DNA from 2 places in the Rhodoferax sp. XS2R6 genome. Region 2 is predicted to be linked to the other one. Evidence: predicted binding sites of a transcription regulator. Region 2 holds the regulator's gene; the other holds the start of a gene.

Region 1 (7,906 bases), on a different contig from region 2:
AGTCCACCATCGCCATGGGCCACCGCCTGGGGCTCAGCGTGGTGGCTGAAGGCCCCGAAGATGCCGAGGAATGGGCCTTGCTGTGCGCCATTGGCTGCGACTACGCGCAAGGCTGGTACGCTGCGCGGCCCATGCCGGTGCCGGAGTTCGAGCGCTGGTGTGAGACGCAGCTGCCTTTTTTACGATGAACTAACGATTAAATTTCCAGGGAGGATTCGCTATGCACTGGCTGTCACACGGTGTGGAGCAACTGATCACCAACACACAAGAAGGCTACGCGCCCGAGGTGCTGGTGGTGGGTTCGGGTTACGGCGGCTCGGTGGCCGCCTTGCGCTTTGCCGAGCATGGCCAGAGCGTGGCCGTGCTGGAGCGCGGCGCAGAATACCTGGCCGGTGAGTTCCCTACTGATTTTGGCCAGTTTGGTGGCTTTGTGCGCGCCGAGGTGGGCGGCAATCTGGAACGTGGGCAGGGCCCCGCGGCCATTGGCTACGAAGACGCGCTGTTCGACTTTCGCGTGGGCACCCGTGCCAGTGCGCTGGTGGGCAATGGCCTGGGCGGTGGTAGCCTGATCAATGCGGCCGTGGCCTTGCGCCCCGACCCGCGCGTGTTTCAGCAGGACGCCTGGCCAGCCGCAGTGCGCGAGGCCTCGCTGGATGCCGACTACGCGCTGGCCACACAGGTGCTGGAGATCCAGTCGCCCCAGGCACAGCGTGCCTCACCGGCCTGCGTGCCGCAGCACACCGCCAAGTACCAGCGCATGCAAGAAATTGGCCAGGCGGCAGCCGACCGTTTTGGCAGCACCCGTCTGAAGGTCAGTACCGAAGACGTGCCCCTGGCTATCGAATTCCGGGCCAATGCCCCGCTAGGGCTGGGCCCGCGCGATGCCTGCGTGGGTTGTGGCGACTGCTGCTCGGGCTGTAACCACAATGCCAAGCTCAGCCTGGATAAAACCTACCTGCCACGTGCCGCACAAGCCGGTGCCCAACTGTTCACCGGGGTCAGCGTGCTCTATGTGTCGCACAGCCCCGATATGGCCCACCCCGGCCGTGACTGGGTGGTGCACTGCGTGCGCACCACCGAGCGCGGCACCTGGGAGCAATCTTTCGAGGCGCCCGAAGGCGCGCTCAACGGCGCCTACGAATTTGTGTTGCGCACCGGCCGCGTGGTGCTCAGCGCCGGCACCTTTGGTTCCAGTGAAATCCTGCTGCGCTCGCGCGAGCACGGTCTGCCCGTGGCCCACAGCTGGCTGGGCAAGGGCATCTCTGCCAACGGCGATGACTTGAGCGCGGCCTATGACATGGCAGACACGGCCAACGCGCTGGGGGAGGGCAGTGGCACCGTGCGCGCCGCCACCGACAAGGTGGGGCCCACCATCAGTGCGGTGATCCGCTTTCATGACCAGTTAGACCATACCCAGAGCACCGTCACCGAAGACGGTGGCATTCCCGGCATGCTCGCGCCCATTGTGGGTGAGGCCCTGGCCACGCTGGGCGTGCTGCCCCAGCTGGCGCGCTTTGGCTTGCGCCAGACAGGTGGACAAGACCCGCTGGTGGCCGACCCACGGCGCACGGCCCGCAGCCTGGTCATGCTGGGCATGGGGCACGACAGCTCGGCGGGGCAGGCCCAGCTGGCCAAACGGCAGTCGCGTATTGCCTGGTCCTGGGGCAGTGGCGCGGTGGACCCCGCGCCCGTGCTGCACCGCAGCCGTGCCGCCAGTGTGGAGGGCGTGGGCGCAGAATTTTTGCCTAACCCGGGGAGCGGTGTGCTCCCCGACAAGATTGCCAGCGTGCTCAGCGGCCCCAAGGCCGACACCAGCTGGATCACGGTGCACCCCTTGGGCGGCTGCCGTATGGCCGCCTCGCCCGCACTGGGCGTGGTCAACCACCAGGGCCAGGTCTTCCTGCCCGATGGGAGTGTGCACACCGGCCTGGTGGTGGTGGATGGCTCCGTCATCCCCACCTCATTGGGGGTGAACCCCTTGCTCACCATCACCGCACTGGCCGAGCGCACCTGCCGCCTGCTGTTGCAGGACGAACCGGCCCGCACGTCGCACGCACGCACCTTGCCCCCATACCCGCCCGTCGCCCCCATGGTGAAAGCCGCGCCCGATGCACCCCATGGTGCTGTGTTGGCCGAGGTGTTGCGCGGCCCCTTGCAGCCCGAGCCTGACGTGGTGTTGCCAGCCTGGTGGCCTGCCGGGCCAGTTGCACCTGCTGCTGCGCTGTTTCTAGAGATGGACGTGGCCGACTGGACCCGCCTGTGGCAAGACCCCAGCCACAGCCTGCAGGCGCTGCCAGGCACTGCCACTGCGCGCAGCCTGACTGCCTCGCGCCTGGTCATTGATGCTGCCCAAGGTCCGTCCACCGTGCTGCAGGTCACCGGTGGCACCGTGCAGCTGTTCCGTGCGGCGCCCGAGGGATTTTCCACACGTGTCAGTCGCATGGCCCGGGCGGGCTTGACCTACGGAATTGCGCGCTGGTACCCCGACAGCAAGCGCCCCAAGGAAGAAGGCAAAGAGAAACAAAAGCTGACCGATCTGATCTGGGACGGCGCCAAGCTACTGTGGCACGCCAGCGCTGCACGTACCTTTGACTACCGCCTCACGCTGAGCGACGGCGAGCGCAACTGGTACCTGCAAGGAGAAAAGCTGATCCAGCCAGCCCTGAGCTGGGGCGAGCTGCGGGCTTGGCTGCGCAAAAAATGGCAGCACGGCGGCTGGCCCGCCCCGCAGCGCCGCAGCGTGTGGGACGAGTTGACCCAGCTCGACGTGCAGCTTATGCAGGCCAAGGGAGGGCGTGTGCTGGCCACCGGTCGCCTGACCATGGACGTGCCAGAGATGGTGCGCCGCATTGCGCCGCAAATGAAGCCGGGCCCCGACACAGTCAACGCGCTGGCCGCCTTCATCACCTACCCGCTCACCATCGTGCGCTACGTGGTGAGCAGCCGCATGCTCGATTTCCGCCTGCCCGACTACAAGGCCGACCTGCCCGCCACCGACCCGGCCACGCTGCCCGACCAGGGCGACTTTGAGCTGACGGCCGACCAATACCCGCCCATCTGCCTGGCCGGTGGCGGTAAGGTGCTCCCGCAGGCGCCGGTATGCCTCACCGTGCCCCTGCGTGCCGGCGCGGATGTGTCTGATCCGAAGACCGAGACCATCCGCATCGGCCTGGTGCGTTATGCCCAGCCGCGGGTCGAATCCAGCGTCACCGCACAGGGCCTGCGGCGCTTCAAGTCCATCATCCTGCTTAACGGCTTTGCGCAAAACACCTTGCCCTTTGTGGCCGAAGAGCTGGGCGAACGTGCGCTGGCCGCCATGCTTTACGCCCAGGGCTGGGATGTGTGGCTGCTCGAATACCGCGTCAGCCCTTTCCTGCGCGCCTCAGCCCGGCTCTCCAGCATGGACGACATTGGCGCCTGCGATTTGCCGGCCGCCGTCAATCATGCGCTCGCCGTGTTGCAGGCTGAGCGCAGCGAACCAGAGCTGTTGCCCGGGCAACTCAGTGTGTTCAGCCACTGCGTGGGCTCTGCGTCCACCGCCATGGCCTTGCTGGGCGGCCACCTCATGCACGAAGCGGGTAAGCCCAAAGTGGCGGCGGTGCTGTTCTCGCAGTTCCAGCCCTATGTGATTGGCTCCGTTACCGCGCAAATGCGCCTGCAAGTGGCCTCGCTCATGGTCAATGCGCTGGGCCTGGAGTATGTGAACTTTGCTGCCGGAACGGCCCAGGCCAACGGCTTGCACGCCCTCATGGACCGGGCGTTTGCCAGCTTCCACTACGACGAAGCCGAGCGCTGCCCGCACGAGCACGACCTGCGCGTGCACCAGCCCGACAGCACCTCGTGCAAACGCATGGCCGGTTTCCTGAGCCGCCTGTTCCGCCACGACCAGCTCATTGAAAGCCAACCCGGCCGCCCCGGCACGCACGAGAAGCTGGACCTGTACTTTGGCCGCACCAACCTGGGTGTGTTCTTGCACGGCGCCAAGTGCGTGGAGTACGAGCACCTGGTGGACGCCGATGGCCAGAACATCTATGTGACGGATGAAAACGTGCGCCGCTACCTGGGCATGCCCGTCATGCTGCTGCACGGGGCCGACAACGTGTTGTTCGACCAGGAGTCGCTGCACGAAACCCAGCGCCAGTTCAGCCGCGCCTTTGGCGGGCAGCGCTTGGCCAGCAAGCTGGACCGCTTTTTGGTGGCACCCGAGCATGCGCACTTTGACTGCACCATCGGCAAACGCGCGCCCGAGGTCATCTTCTCGGAGGTGGTGGACTTCTTCAACCAAGCCCAGGCCGCAGACTTGCCCGAGCCCATGACGCAAAACCGCCTGCGCGCGCGCTTGCCGCGCACCGGCCCGCTGACGGGCTGGGTACGCCGCGAGGGCGCAGACACCGTGCTGCGCGTCTGGATGGAGGTGGACAACTCGCAGGCAGACACGGCGGTAGGTGCCATGACGCTGCTCTCGGTGGGGCGCCAGCGCACCGTGCAAGCCTGGCCACTGGTCAGCAGCCCGCTGGAGGGCCTGGTGGGCGTGGCAAAAGACGCCTCACCGGACCAAAGCATTGTGTATGCCGTGGCCGACCTGCAGGTGCCAGCTGACTGGCAAGGCGCTATCACCGTGGCCATGGTGAGCCTGCACCGCATTGCGGCCGATGCACCTGCCGATGGTGCTGCCCACACACTGCATTGGCCCACGGTGTGGGGGGCTCCGGTGACCGTGGAAGACGTGGCGCACAGCGCCGGGCGCAGCCCGGTGCCCGCAGTGCCACCCTCGGCCGAGGCTGCGAATGCCGACTACCGGCAAACCCTGGCGCAGGGTCAGGGCGCCGCAGGCTGGGAGCTGGCCCCCACGGCTATGGCCGTCCCCCATGCGGTGGGCCATGGCGTGCTGCAGCCCCAGCCGCTGGACCTGACACTGGACGATGCCGTGGCCCTGCTGCGGCCACTGGCCGCGCTGGTGCGCGAGCAGCGCGCCGTGGCCTTGCGTGCGCAGCCCGGCACGCTGTCGCGCCAGCGCCGCAGCCTGCGCTGGATGCGCGACTGCGTGCTGCGCCTGCAGGGCCAGCTGCTGACCCCGCAGGCCGGCTTGCGCTTTGTGGCGGCCACCTGCCGCCACCCCGGCATCACCGAGTTTGAAGCGGCCCGCAGTGACCACACCCTGCAGCAGCTGGCCCTGCGCCAGCGGCAGGCGCCGGCCTCGCTGATGTGGATGCTGGGCGACCAGATTTATGCCGATGCGCGGGCCGGTCTGGCCTCGGGCAGCTCGCCGATTGAAGCGCTGCTGCCGCGCTACCGCGAGGCCTTTGGTTCAACCGGCTTCAGGCAGCTGGCGCGCAGCCTGCCGCTCTACATGGCGATGGACGACCATGAGATTGCCGACAACTGGAGCCGTGACGAAGAGCGCCTGGGCACTGAGCGCGCCGTGCTCACGCGCAATGCGCTGAGCGCCTTTGCGGCCTTTCAGCGTGCCCACGGCCCCGCACCCCTGGGACCGCAGGGGCACGACGGAGCGGTTTCACACGCTGCAGCGGCATTTCTCTCGCTCAACACGCGGGTGCACCGCAACCGCGCGCTGGGTACCGCGCGGCGCCTGCTGGAGCCCGGCCAGTGGCCGGTGCTGGAGGCTTGGCTGCTGCAGGAGCAGGCGCGTGGCCACCACGCCAAGTTCATCGCCACGGGCGCGGTGCTGGCACCGGGCCTGGTGCAGGGGCTTGGCCGGCCTTCGCCCCGGTCCACCGACAACTGGCAGTTTGCCGAAGGCGATCGCCAGCGCGTGCTGGACTTCATTGCCGAGCAGCACATCAGCAATGTGGTCTTCCTCTCGGGCGACTACCACTGCGCGGCCAGCGCCACCATCACCTTCAGCCACAGCCCGGTGAAGGCCTACGCGCTGGTCACACCGCCACTGCATGCACCGCTGCGTTTTGCCAACGTGGCCGCCAGCGATGTGCTGGCGCAGGAGACGGTGCCGCTGGCAGGCGGCAGTGCGCACATCGCAGCGCAGGCCTGGAACGGCGATGGCTGGCTGGAATGTGAGCTGGAGCCCTTGGCCAGCGGGGGCCAGCGGCTGCGCGCCAGCTTCAGCATGCGCCGCTTTGATGTGGCCACGCCTGACCAGGTGCAGATCGACTGGACCCTGGGCTGAGGATTGCGGGGCGCGTGGCACGCTGTTTGATGTGGGTCAAACAGCGTGCCAATGTCCGCTGGCGTACGCCCACCGGGCTTGAAATGGGGCACCATGGCCCCAAGCTGGGTAGCATTCCATAAATCGTCACGAGAGCCGCCATGCGCATCGAAAAACTCACCACCAAGTTTCAGGAAGCCCTGGGCGAAGCCCAGACGCTGGCCTTGACCCACGACAACGCCTACATCGAGCCGGTGCACGTGCTCGCTGCCATGATCCGTGTGGACGACGGCCCCAAAGCGCTGATGAACCGCGCCGGTGTCAACGTGGCCGGATTGCTGGCTTCTGCCGAAGCGGCCATCAAACGCTTGCCCCAGGTGCAGGGGCACGAACAGGTGACCGTGGGCCGCGACATGGTGAGCCTGCTGCAGGCGGCTGAAAAAGAATCCATCAAACGGGGTGACCAGTTTGTGGCCGGCGAATTGTTCTTGCTGGCCCTGGCCGACCACAAGGGCGACGCCGGCAACCTGGCCCGCGCCAATGGCCTGACTCGCAAGAGCTTGGAAGCCGCTATTGACGCCGTGCGTGGTGGCCAGGCCGTGGACAGCGCGGATGCCGAAGAGCAGCGCGAGTCGCTGAAGAAATACTGCATCGACCTGACCGAGCGCGCCCGCCTGGGCAAGCTGGACCCAGTGATTGGCCGCGACGACGAAATCCGCCGCGCCATCCAGGTGCTGCAGCGCCGTACCAAAAACAACCCCGTGCTGATCGGCGAACCCGGTGTGGGCAAGACTGCCATCGTGGAAGGCCTGGCCCAGCGCATCGTGGACGGTGCGGTGCCCGATTCGCTCAAAGGCAAGCGCGTGCTGAGTCTGGACATGGCCGCACTCTTGGCCGGTGCCAAGTTCCGCGGCGAGTTTGAAGAACGCCTGAAGAATGTGCTGAAAGACCTGGCCAAGGACGAAGGCCAGACCATCGTCTTCATCGACGAGCTACACACCATGGTGGGCGCCGGCAAGGGCGAGGGTGCCATGGACGCCGGCAACATGCTCAAGCCCGCGCTGGCCCGTGGCGAGCTGCATTGCGTGGGCGCCACCACGCTGGATGAGTACCGCAAGTACATCGAGAAGGACGCCGCGTTGGAGCGCCGCTTCCAGAAAATCATCGTGGGTGAGCCCACGGTGGAAGCCACCATCGCCATCCTGCGCGGCCTGAAGGAGCGCTACGAGACCCACCACGGCGTGCAGATCACCGACCCCGCCATCGTGGCTGCGGCCGAGCTCAGCCACCGCTACATCACCGACCGCTTTTTGCCCGACAAAGCCATCGACCTGATCGACGAGGCCGCCAGCAAGATCAAGATCGAGCTGGATTCCAAGCCCGAGGTCATGGACAAGAAAGACCGCCGCCTGATCCAGCTGCAGATCGAGCGCGAAGCCGTGAAGCGCGAGAAAGACGAAGCCTCGCAAAAGCGCCTGGAACTTATCAACGAAGAGATCACCGCGCTGCAAAAAGAGATTGCCGACCTGGACGAGCTGTGGAAGGCTGAGAAGGCACAGGCCCAGGGGTCGAAAACCATCATGCAAGAGGTCGAGAAGCTGCGCTTCCAGATCAAGGAGCTGACCGACAAGGGCGACTTCAACAAGGCGGGCGAGTTGCAGTACGGCAAGCTGCCCGAGCTGGAAAAGCGCCTGCAAGACGCGCAGGCCCAGGAAGCCGGCAAGACCAAGGACGCCAAGGACGGTGGCCGCACCCAGCTGCTACGCACCATGGTGGGCGCCG
Region 2 (7,906 bases):
GCCCAGGCCCTGCATGGACGCGGCCGCCAGCCCACCCAGCGCCGCATAACCGATCACACGGCCGACTTGAAAGGTGAGGAGTGCCGAGGTTTGGCGCGGGCCCGCCGCCTGCCCTATACCCGCGCAGGCAGCGCCACACATGGCCACACAGTGCGGCCCGCCCACCAGACCCATCACCAGGGCCGTGAGTGCCAGAGAAGATTGCATCAGGCCATGCTAAATGATCTTGGAGAAGCGGGCACGGGTGCGGTCGGACTGCAGGTACCTGTCAAACACCATGGCCACTGCGCGCACAAAAAACCAGCCCTGCGCAGTGACCTGGATGCCGCTGTCGTCCAGCACCACCAGGCCCTGCCCGGCCAGCGTTTGCAGCGCCTCCATCTCAGTGGCAAAGTAGTTTTTAAAGTCCACCAAGTAGGCCAGGTTGATGGACTCGAACTGCAACTGGCCCTGGCACATGAGCGCCATGATGACGGCGCGGCGCACCAGGTCGTCGCGTGTGACGGCCAGGCCGCGCACCACTGGAAAACGGCCCTGGTCCAGGTAGTCGTAGTACTCGTCCAACGTCTTGGCGTTCTGGCTGTAGGTCGCACCAATGCGGCCGATGGCCGACACGCCCAAGGCGATCAAATCGCAATCGGGCTGGGTGCTGTAACCCTGGAAGTTGCGGTGCAGCCGCCCCTGGCGCTTGGCCACGGCCAGCGAGTCTTCGGGCAGGGCAAAGTGGTCCATGCCCACATACACATAACCCGCCCCCATAAAGGCAGCGAGCGAACGCGACAACATCGACACCTTGGAACCCGCGCTGGGCAACTCCACCGTGGCAATGCGACGCTGGGGTTTGAAGCGCTCGGGCAGGTGGGCGTAGGCATACAGCGCAATTCGGTCGGGTCGCAGCTGGTTGACCTGGGCCAGCGTGCGGTCAAACGACTCCGGGGTTTGCTGCGGCAGGCCATAGATCAGGTCTACATTGATAGACTCAAAACCCCGGGCGCGCGCCGCCGCAACCAGCGCAAACACCTGCTCGGCCGGCTGCACCCGGTGCACCGCCTTCTGCACCGCGGGGTCAAAGTCTTGTACGCCAAAACTCAGGCGGTTAAAACCCAGTTCGGCCAGGGTGTCCAGCCGGGTCGCGTCCACCGTGCGCGGGTCCACCTCAATGGAATATTCGCCACCCGGCGCAAAGTTGAAGTTGCGCCGCAGCATGCCCATCAGCTCGCGCAGCTCGGTGTCGCTCAAAAACGTGGGGCTGCCACCGCCCAGGTGCAGCTGGCTCACGGTCTGGCCAGTGCCCATACGTTCGGTGTGCAGGTCCACCTCGCGGCTCAGGTAGCGCAGGTAGGTGGCGGCCTTGTCGTGGTGTTTGGTAATAATCTTGTTGCAAGCGCAGTAGTAACACAGCGACTCGCAAAACGGAATGTGTACATACAGTGACAGCGGCAATGCCAAGGCCGCCGCACCACTGCGGCGCTGGGCCAGGGCTTGGGCGTAGTCGTCGGCGGTAAAGGCCTCGACAAAGCGGTCTGCCGTGGGGTAGGAGGTGTACCGCGGCCCTGCAACGTCGAAACGGGTCAGCAAATTTTCCGAGATGGGGGTGGTGTCTACGACGGCGTTCATGAATACTCCAAGCTACCGCACAGACTGTGACGCAAGCCCTGCACAAACTGCTTGATCTACATCAAGGAGCCAGCGCATGACCAGGAACATAATTGACTTGCATCAGGGGAACCATATGTTTGAGCCAATCGCACCCACCACCAAAGCCGCCGAGGCACACGCCACCATTGCCATTGCGCCGGCCACGCCCCTGACGCCCCACACCATCAAGGTGGCCTGCTCCAACTGCAACCTGCGCGAACTCTGCATGCCGCTGGGCCTGAGCGCCAGCGAGCTGGACAAGATTGACGACGTGGTGGCCAGCCGCCGCAAGATCAAACGCGGCGGGGCCCTGTTCCGCAACGGCGAAAAGTTCACCAGCCTGTATGCCATTCGCACCGGCTTCTTCAAGACCTGCGTGGCCTCGGAGGACGGGCGCGACCAGGTCACCGGTTTTCAGATGGCGGGCGAGGTGATGGGGCTGGACGGCATCGTCAACGACCACCACACCTGTGACGCCGTGGCGCTGGAAGATGCCGAGGTGTGTGTCATGCCGTTTGACCGTATTGAAGAACTGTCACGCGAAGTGAATGCGCTGCAGCGCCATGTGCACAAGATCATGAGCCGGGAAATTGTGCGGGAGAACGGCGTGATGCTGCTCTTGGGCAGCATGCGGGCCGAGGAGCGCCTGGCGGCCTTTTTGCTGAACCTGGTCCAGCGTCTGCATGCACGCGGCTTCTCGCAGTCTGAGCTGGTGTTGCGCATGACGCGCGAAGAAATTGGCAGCTACCTGGGCCTCAAGCTCGAAACCGTGAGCCGCACCTTCTCCAAATTTGTGGAAGACGGCATTGTGGAAGTCAAACAGCGCCATGTGCGCATCCTCAATACCGAGGCCCTCAAGGACATCGTCAATCCCAAGGTCTGCAACTAAACAGCCTGAGATGGCTTAGGGGGTCGCCGGAGCGACCTGCGGCTTGACCCCGGTGGCCGCGTGGTTACGCGCCTGCACAGCTGGGGCCAGGCTCTCCGGTGTCGCAGCCAGCGTGCGGTTGATCTCTATGCCCTTTTGGTAATAGTTCTGGTCCACCACCGGGTCGGCCCCCGACACAGCCAAATACAGCGTAACAAACCCAGCCACCACCACAATGGCCGGGCCAGACAGTACCAGCCAGACGTAACCAAAATGCCACCAGGGCTGCTGCGAAGAAGGGTCTTGGGTGTCCATAACAATCCTTAACGGGGAACAATAAATACCGACTTCTCGGTCACGGTGCTGCTGTGGGCCCCGTTGGTTACTTCAAAGTGGATGGGGTGGGAGCCTGCCGGTGCAGCCTCATAAGGAATCTGCACCCGCACCGCCACCCAGCGCGCCTGCGTGGCACCAATGGCCACGGTCGGCCTGTCCATCTGGGTGCTCATGCCCTCAATCCCGCTGGCGCTAACGCTGAAGTCCTGGTCCTGCTCGGTCGCGTTCATGATCTGCAGGCGGTACACGTTTTCGATCTTGCCACCCTGCACGATGCGGGCCAGCGTACCCCGGTCGCGCTCCACATCCACCCGAAACGGTGAGCGCAGCGCCAAGCTCACCAGCATGGCCACCACCACGGCCACCAGAATGCCGGTGTACACCAGCACCCGCGGGCGCAACACATGGCGCAGGGTCTGGGCGCGGGTCCAGTGTTGGTTGACGGCGTTTTGGGTGGAGTACTTCACCAAGCCGCGGGCGTAGCCCATCTTGTCCATCACGGTGTCGCACACATCGGCGCAGGCGCCGCAGCCTATGCATTCGTACTGCAGGCCATCGCGGATATCAATGCCCGTGGGGCACACCTGCACACACAGGCTGCAGTTCACACAGGCACCCAGGTTCAAGGACAGGGGGTCGGCCTTGCGCGAGCGCGCACCACGTGGCTCACCACGCTCCTCGTCGTAGGTAACAACCAGGGTGTCGCGGTCGAACATGGCGCTCTGGAAGCGCGCATAGGGGCACATGTATTTGCAGACCTGCTCACGCAAGTAACCTGCATTGCCATAGGTGGCAAACCCGTAAAACAGCACCCAAAAGGTTTCCCACGGGCCCAAGCCCCAGCCCAACACCGCGCTGGCCAGGCTGTGGATGGGCGTGAAATACCCCACAAAGGTGAAACCCGTCCACAGCGACACGGCCAGCCACATACCCTGCTTGGCCAGCTTGCGGCCCAGCTTGTCCCAGCCCCAGGGGCCTGCATCCCGGCGCATGCGGGCCGATCGGTCGCCTTCGGCCAACTTCTCCAGCCAGAGAAAAATCTCGGTGTACACCGTTTGGGGGCAGGCGTAACCACACCACAGGCGCCCGGCCACCGCGGTGAACAGGAACAGTGACAGTGCCGAAATCACCAGCAAGCCCGTGAGGTAGACAAAATCTTGCGGGTACAGCACCAACGAGAAGATGTAGAACCGTTTTGCCACCAGGTCGAACAGCACCGCTTGGCGGTCGCCCCAGGGCAGCCAAGGCAGGCCGTAAAACACCAACTGCGTGAGGAACACCAGCGCCCAGCGCCACCGGGTGAAATACCCCGACACGCTGCGCGGGTAGATCTTCTTGTGGGCCTCGTACAAAGCCACCATCTCGGCGTCGGCTCCGGGCGGTGGCTCTATCGGGCCACGGTCCGGGGACGGCGCAATCGGGATGACTTTGCGGGACGAGTCGGAAGCGGTGTTCAACACAAAGTCCTGAATGCAGCCTGCTTACTTGGCGGGCGCGCCGTTGTTGGACATGCCCCAGACGTAGGCCGCCAGCACCTGGATTTGTGCCGCGGTGAGTTTGTCAGCCTGTGCTGGCATTTGGTTGACCTTGCCATTGTTGATCATGGCAACGATGGCATTCTCTCCATAGCCATGCAACCAGATGTCGTCTGCGAGGTTGGGGGCACCCAAGGCCACATTGCCTTTGCCATCACCACCGTGGCAAGCGGCACAGGCGGCAAACTTGGGCTTGCCCAGTGCAGCACGCACCGAGTCGTGCGGGCTACCGGACAGGCTCAACACATAGTGCGCCACGTTTTTCACATCGTCCCCAGTACCTACAGCAGCAGCCATGGGCGGCATCTGTCCTACACGGCCCAAGGTTAGTGTTTCGGCAATTTTTTCAGGGGCGCCGCCGTGCAGCCAGTCGCCATCGGTCAGGTTGGGGAAACTCTTGGAGCCGCGCGCGTCCGAGCCGTGGCACTGGGAGCAGTTGTTCATGAACAGGCGCTCACCAATCGCATGGGCCTGCGGGTCCTTGGCCACCTCTTCGGGCTTCATGGACGCAAACCTGGCGTACAGCGGGGCTACTTCCTGGTTACCCTTGGCCACCTCGGCCCGGTACTGGCCTTCCTGGGTCCAGCCCAGCGTGCCAGCCGCAGTGCCCAGGCCGGGGTAAAGCGCCAGGTAAACACCGGCAAACACGATGGTGATGATGAACAGCCACACCCACCAGCGTGGCAGGGGGTTGTTCATCTCGCGCAGGTCACCGTCCCACACGTGGCCGGTGGTGTTGTCATTGGCGGTCATGGCCTTGGCTTTGCCGCTGAACCACAGCAGCAGCAGGCAGGCCACGATCCCAATGATCGTGATGGCCGCCACATAGACGGACCAGAAACTACTTGTAAAGTCGCTCATTTTTATTCCTTATGCGGGTTCAATCCTGCTCAAAAGGCAGGTTGGCGGCTTGCGCAAAATCACCCGAACGGCGCTTGGACCAGGCCCACCAGACAATGCCGACAAACACCAGCAAGCTCACCACCGTAGTCACGGAACGCAGGGTATTGATGTCCATGGAAATCTCTCTTTCGCGTTACTTGAGTGCCAAGCCCAGAACCTGCAGGTAGGCAATGGTGGCCTCCAGCTCGGTCTTGCCCTTCACCTCTTCCGGTGCCTTGGCAATCTGCTCGTCGGTGTAGGGCACACCCACGGTGCGCAGGGCCTTCATGCGGGCGGGCATCTCGGCAGCGGCCACCGGGGTTTTCTCCAGCCAGGGGTAGGCGGGCATGTTGGACTCGGGCACCACGTCGCGCGGGTTCACCAGGTGGATGCGGTGCCATTCGTCGCTGTACTTGCCGCCTACGCGGGCCAGGTCGGGCCCGGTGCGTTTGCTGCCCCATTGGAAGGGATGGTCGTACACCGACTCGCCCGCCACCGAGTAGTGGCCGTAGCGCAGTGTCTCGGCACGGAAGGGGCGGATCATTTGCGAGTGGCAGTTGTAGCAGCCCTCACGGATGTACACATCGCGTCCAGCCAGTTGCAGCGCGGTGTAGGGCTGGATGCCCTTGATCGGCTCAGTGGTGGACTTCTGGAAAAACAACGGAACAATTTCCACCATACCGCCCACCAGCAAGACCAGCAGGATCAACACAATCATCAGAAAGTTATTGGTCTCGATTTTCTCGTGCGACACACCAGAGCTTTTGGTTTCGTTAGCCATGTTCTTGTTCTCCTTAGGCGTGCGCAACGGCAGCAGGAATGGTCACGGTGCTGGCGCGCCCTGCAGTGGCCGTCTTGAGGGTGTTCCACAGCATGATCAGCATGCCGCTGAGGTACAGCAGGCCGCCAAGCAAGCGCAATACATAGAAGGGATAGGTGGCTTTCACCGACTCCACAAAGGTGTAGGTCAGCGTACCGTCGGGGTTGATGGCGCGCCACATCAGGCCCTGCATCACACCGGCAATCCACATGGCGGCGATGTAAATCACGATGCCGATGGTGGCCACCCAGAAATGCAGCTCGATGGCTTTGACACTGAACATTTGCTTTTGGCCAAACAGGCGCGGAATCAGGTAGTACATGGAGCCCATGGTTACCAAGCCCACCCAGCCCAAAGCGCCGGAGTGCACGTGGCCCACGGTCCAGTCGGTGTAGTGGCTCAAGGCGTTCACGGTCTTGATGGACATCATGGGACCTTCGAAGGTGGACATGCCGTAGAAGGACAAGGACACGATCAGGAAACGCAAGATGGGGTCGTCCCGCAGCTTGTGCCAGGCACCCGACAGGGTCATGATGCCGTTGATCATGCCGCCCCAGCTGGGCGCCAGCAGGATGAGGGAGAACACCATGCCCACCGATTGCGTCCAGTCGGGCAACGCGGTGTAGTGCAGGTGGTGGGGGCCGGCCCACATGTAGGTGAAGATCAGCGCCCAGAAGTGGACGATGGACAGGCGGTAGCTATAGACCGGGCGGCCTGCCTGCTTGGGGATGAAGTAATACATCATGCCCAGGAAACCCGCAGTCAGGAAAAAGCCCACCGCGTTGTGGCCATACCACCACTGGACCATGGCATCCTGCACGCCAGCGTAGGCGGAGTAACTTTTCATCCAGCCTGCGGGAATGGCCGCACCGTTAACCAGGTGCAGGATGGCCACGGCCAGGATGAAGGCACCAAAGAACCAGTTCGCCACGTAGATGTGTTTAACCTTGCGTGTGCCCACGGTGCCAAAAAACACCACCGCAAACGACACCCACACCAGCGTGATCAGAATATCGATGGGCCACTCCAGCTCCGCATATTCCTTGCCTTGGGTGTAGCCCAGCGGCAGTGACACAGCGGCGGCCAAAATCACCAGTTGCCAGCCCCAAAACGTGAAGGCGGCCAGCTTGTCGCCAAACAGGCGCACCTGGCAGGTGCGCTGCACCACGTAATAGGCCGATGCAAACAGGCCACAGCCACCAAAGGCAAAAATGACTGCATTGGTATGCAAGGGACGCAGGCGCCCATACGACAGCCACGGGATGCCGAAGTTGAGCTCGGGCCAGGCCAACTGGGCGGCGATGATCACGCCCACCAGCATGCCGACCACGCCCCAGACCACGGTCATGATGGCGAACTGGCGCACAACGGTATCGTTGTAAACCGTCGCCTGTTGATTTGAAAATGCCATAGTTACCTCTTCTTGGATTACTGCTACTGAGTGTCTTCCCGCCCTCTCCCCTCCGGGTTGACCCATGTCAACTGCGGACCAGAAAACCTGTGTGTTTTAAGGGTCACGCAAGATGCGCTCACCCTCGGACTCGATGTCCTCGAACTGCCCGCGGTCGATGGCCCACCACAACCCGCCCAGGATGAAGAAGACCAACACCACGGACAAAGGAATCAGTAAATACAGAATGTCCATCAGACCTCCAAAGGCTGCAGCGGCGCAGTGCGCGGTGTACGGGCCAGGCGCAAGGCGTTGAGGACCACCAGCAAGGAGCTGCAAGCCATGCCCAAACCCGCCAGCCACGCTGGCAGGTAGCCCGCCACCGCCAGCGGCACACAGGCCGCGTTGTAGGCCAATGCCCACCACAGGTTTTGCCG

Evidence for each region. The regulator FNR, encoded in region 2, switches genes on or off when oxygen is low (the NO sensors DNR and NnrR bind a similar motif). The targets are predictions, from matches to a motif close to TTGATNNNNATCAA.
Region 1: the regulator FNR is predicted to act here: its motif matches at 6,172-6,185, upstream of clpB (ATP-dependent chaperone ClpB).

The regions. Positions count from the first base shown of each region.
Region 1 is NZ_JBWMAY010000002.1:643,632-651,537, forward strand. Features, by position in the region: gene AC097A_RS09545 (putative bifunctional diguanylate cyclase/phosphodiesterase) at 1-188, shown strand, start outside; gene AC097A_RS09550 (alkaline phosphatase D family protein) at 221-6,145, shown strand; gene clpB (ATP-dependent chaperone ClpB) at 6,286-7,906, shown strand, end outside.
Region 2 is NZ_JBWMAY010000001.1:236,785-244,690, forward strand. Features, by position in the region: gene AC097A_RS01130 (sulfite exporter TauE/SafE family protein) at 1-207, opposite strand, end outside; gene hemN (oxygen-independent coproporphyrinogen III oxidase) at 217-1,617, opposite strand; gene fnr (fumarate/nitrate reduction transcriptional regulator Fnr) at 1,808-2,527, shown strand; gene AC097A_RS01145 (FixH family protein) at 2,543-2,821, opposite strand; gene ccoG (cytochrome c oxidase accessory protein CcoG) at 2,830-4,299, opposite strand; gene ccoP (cytochrome-c oxidase, cbb3-type subunit III) at 4,324-5,238, opposite strand; gene AC097A_RS01160 (cbb3-type cytochrome oxidase subunit 3) at 5,258-5,395, opposite strand; gene ccoO (cytochrome-c oxidase, cbb3-type subunit II) at 5,414-6,040, opposite strand; gene ccoN (cytochrome-c oxidase, cbb3-type subunit I) at 6,054-7,490, opposite strand; gene ccoS (cbb3-type cytochrome oxidase assembly protein CcoS) at 7,587-7,724, opposite strand; gene AC097A_RS01180 (heavy metal translocating P-type ATPase) at 7,724-7,906, opposite strand, start outside.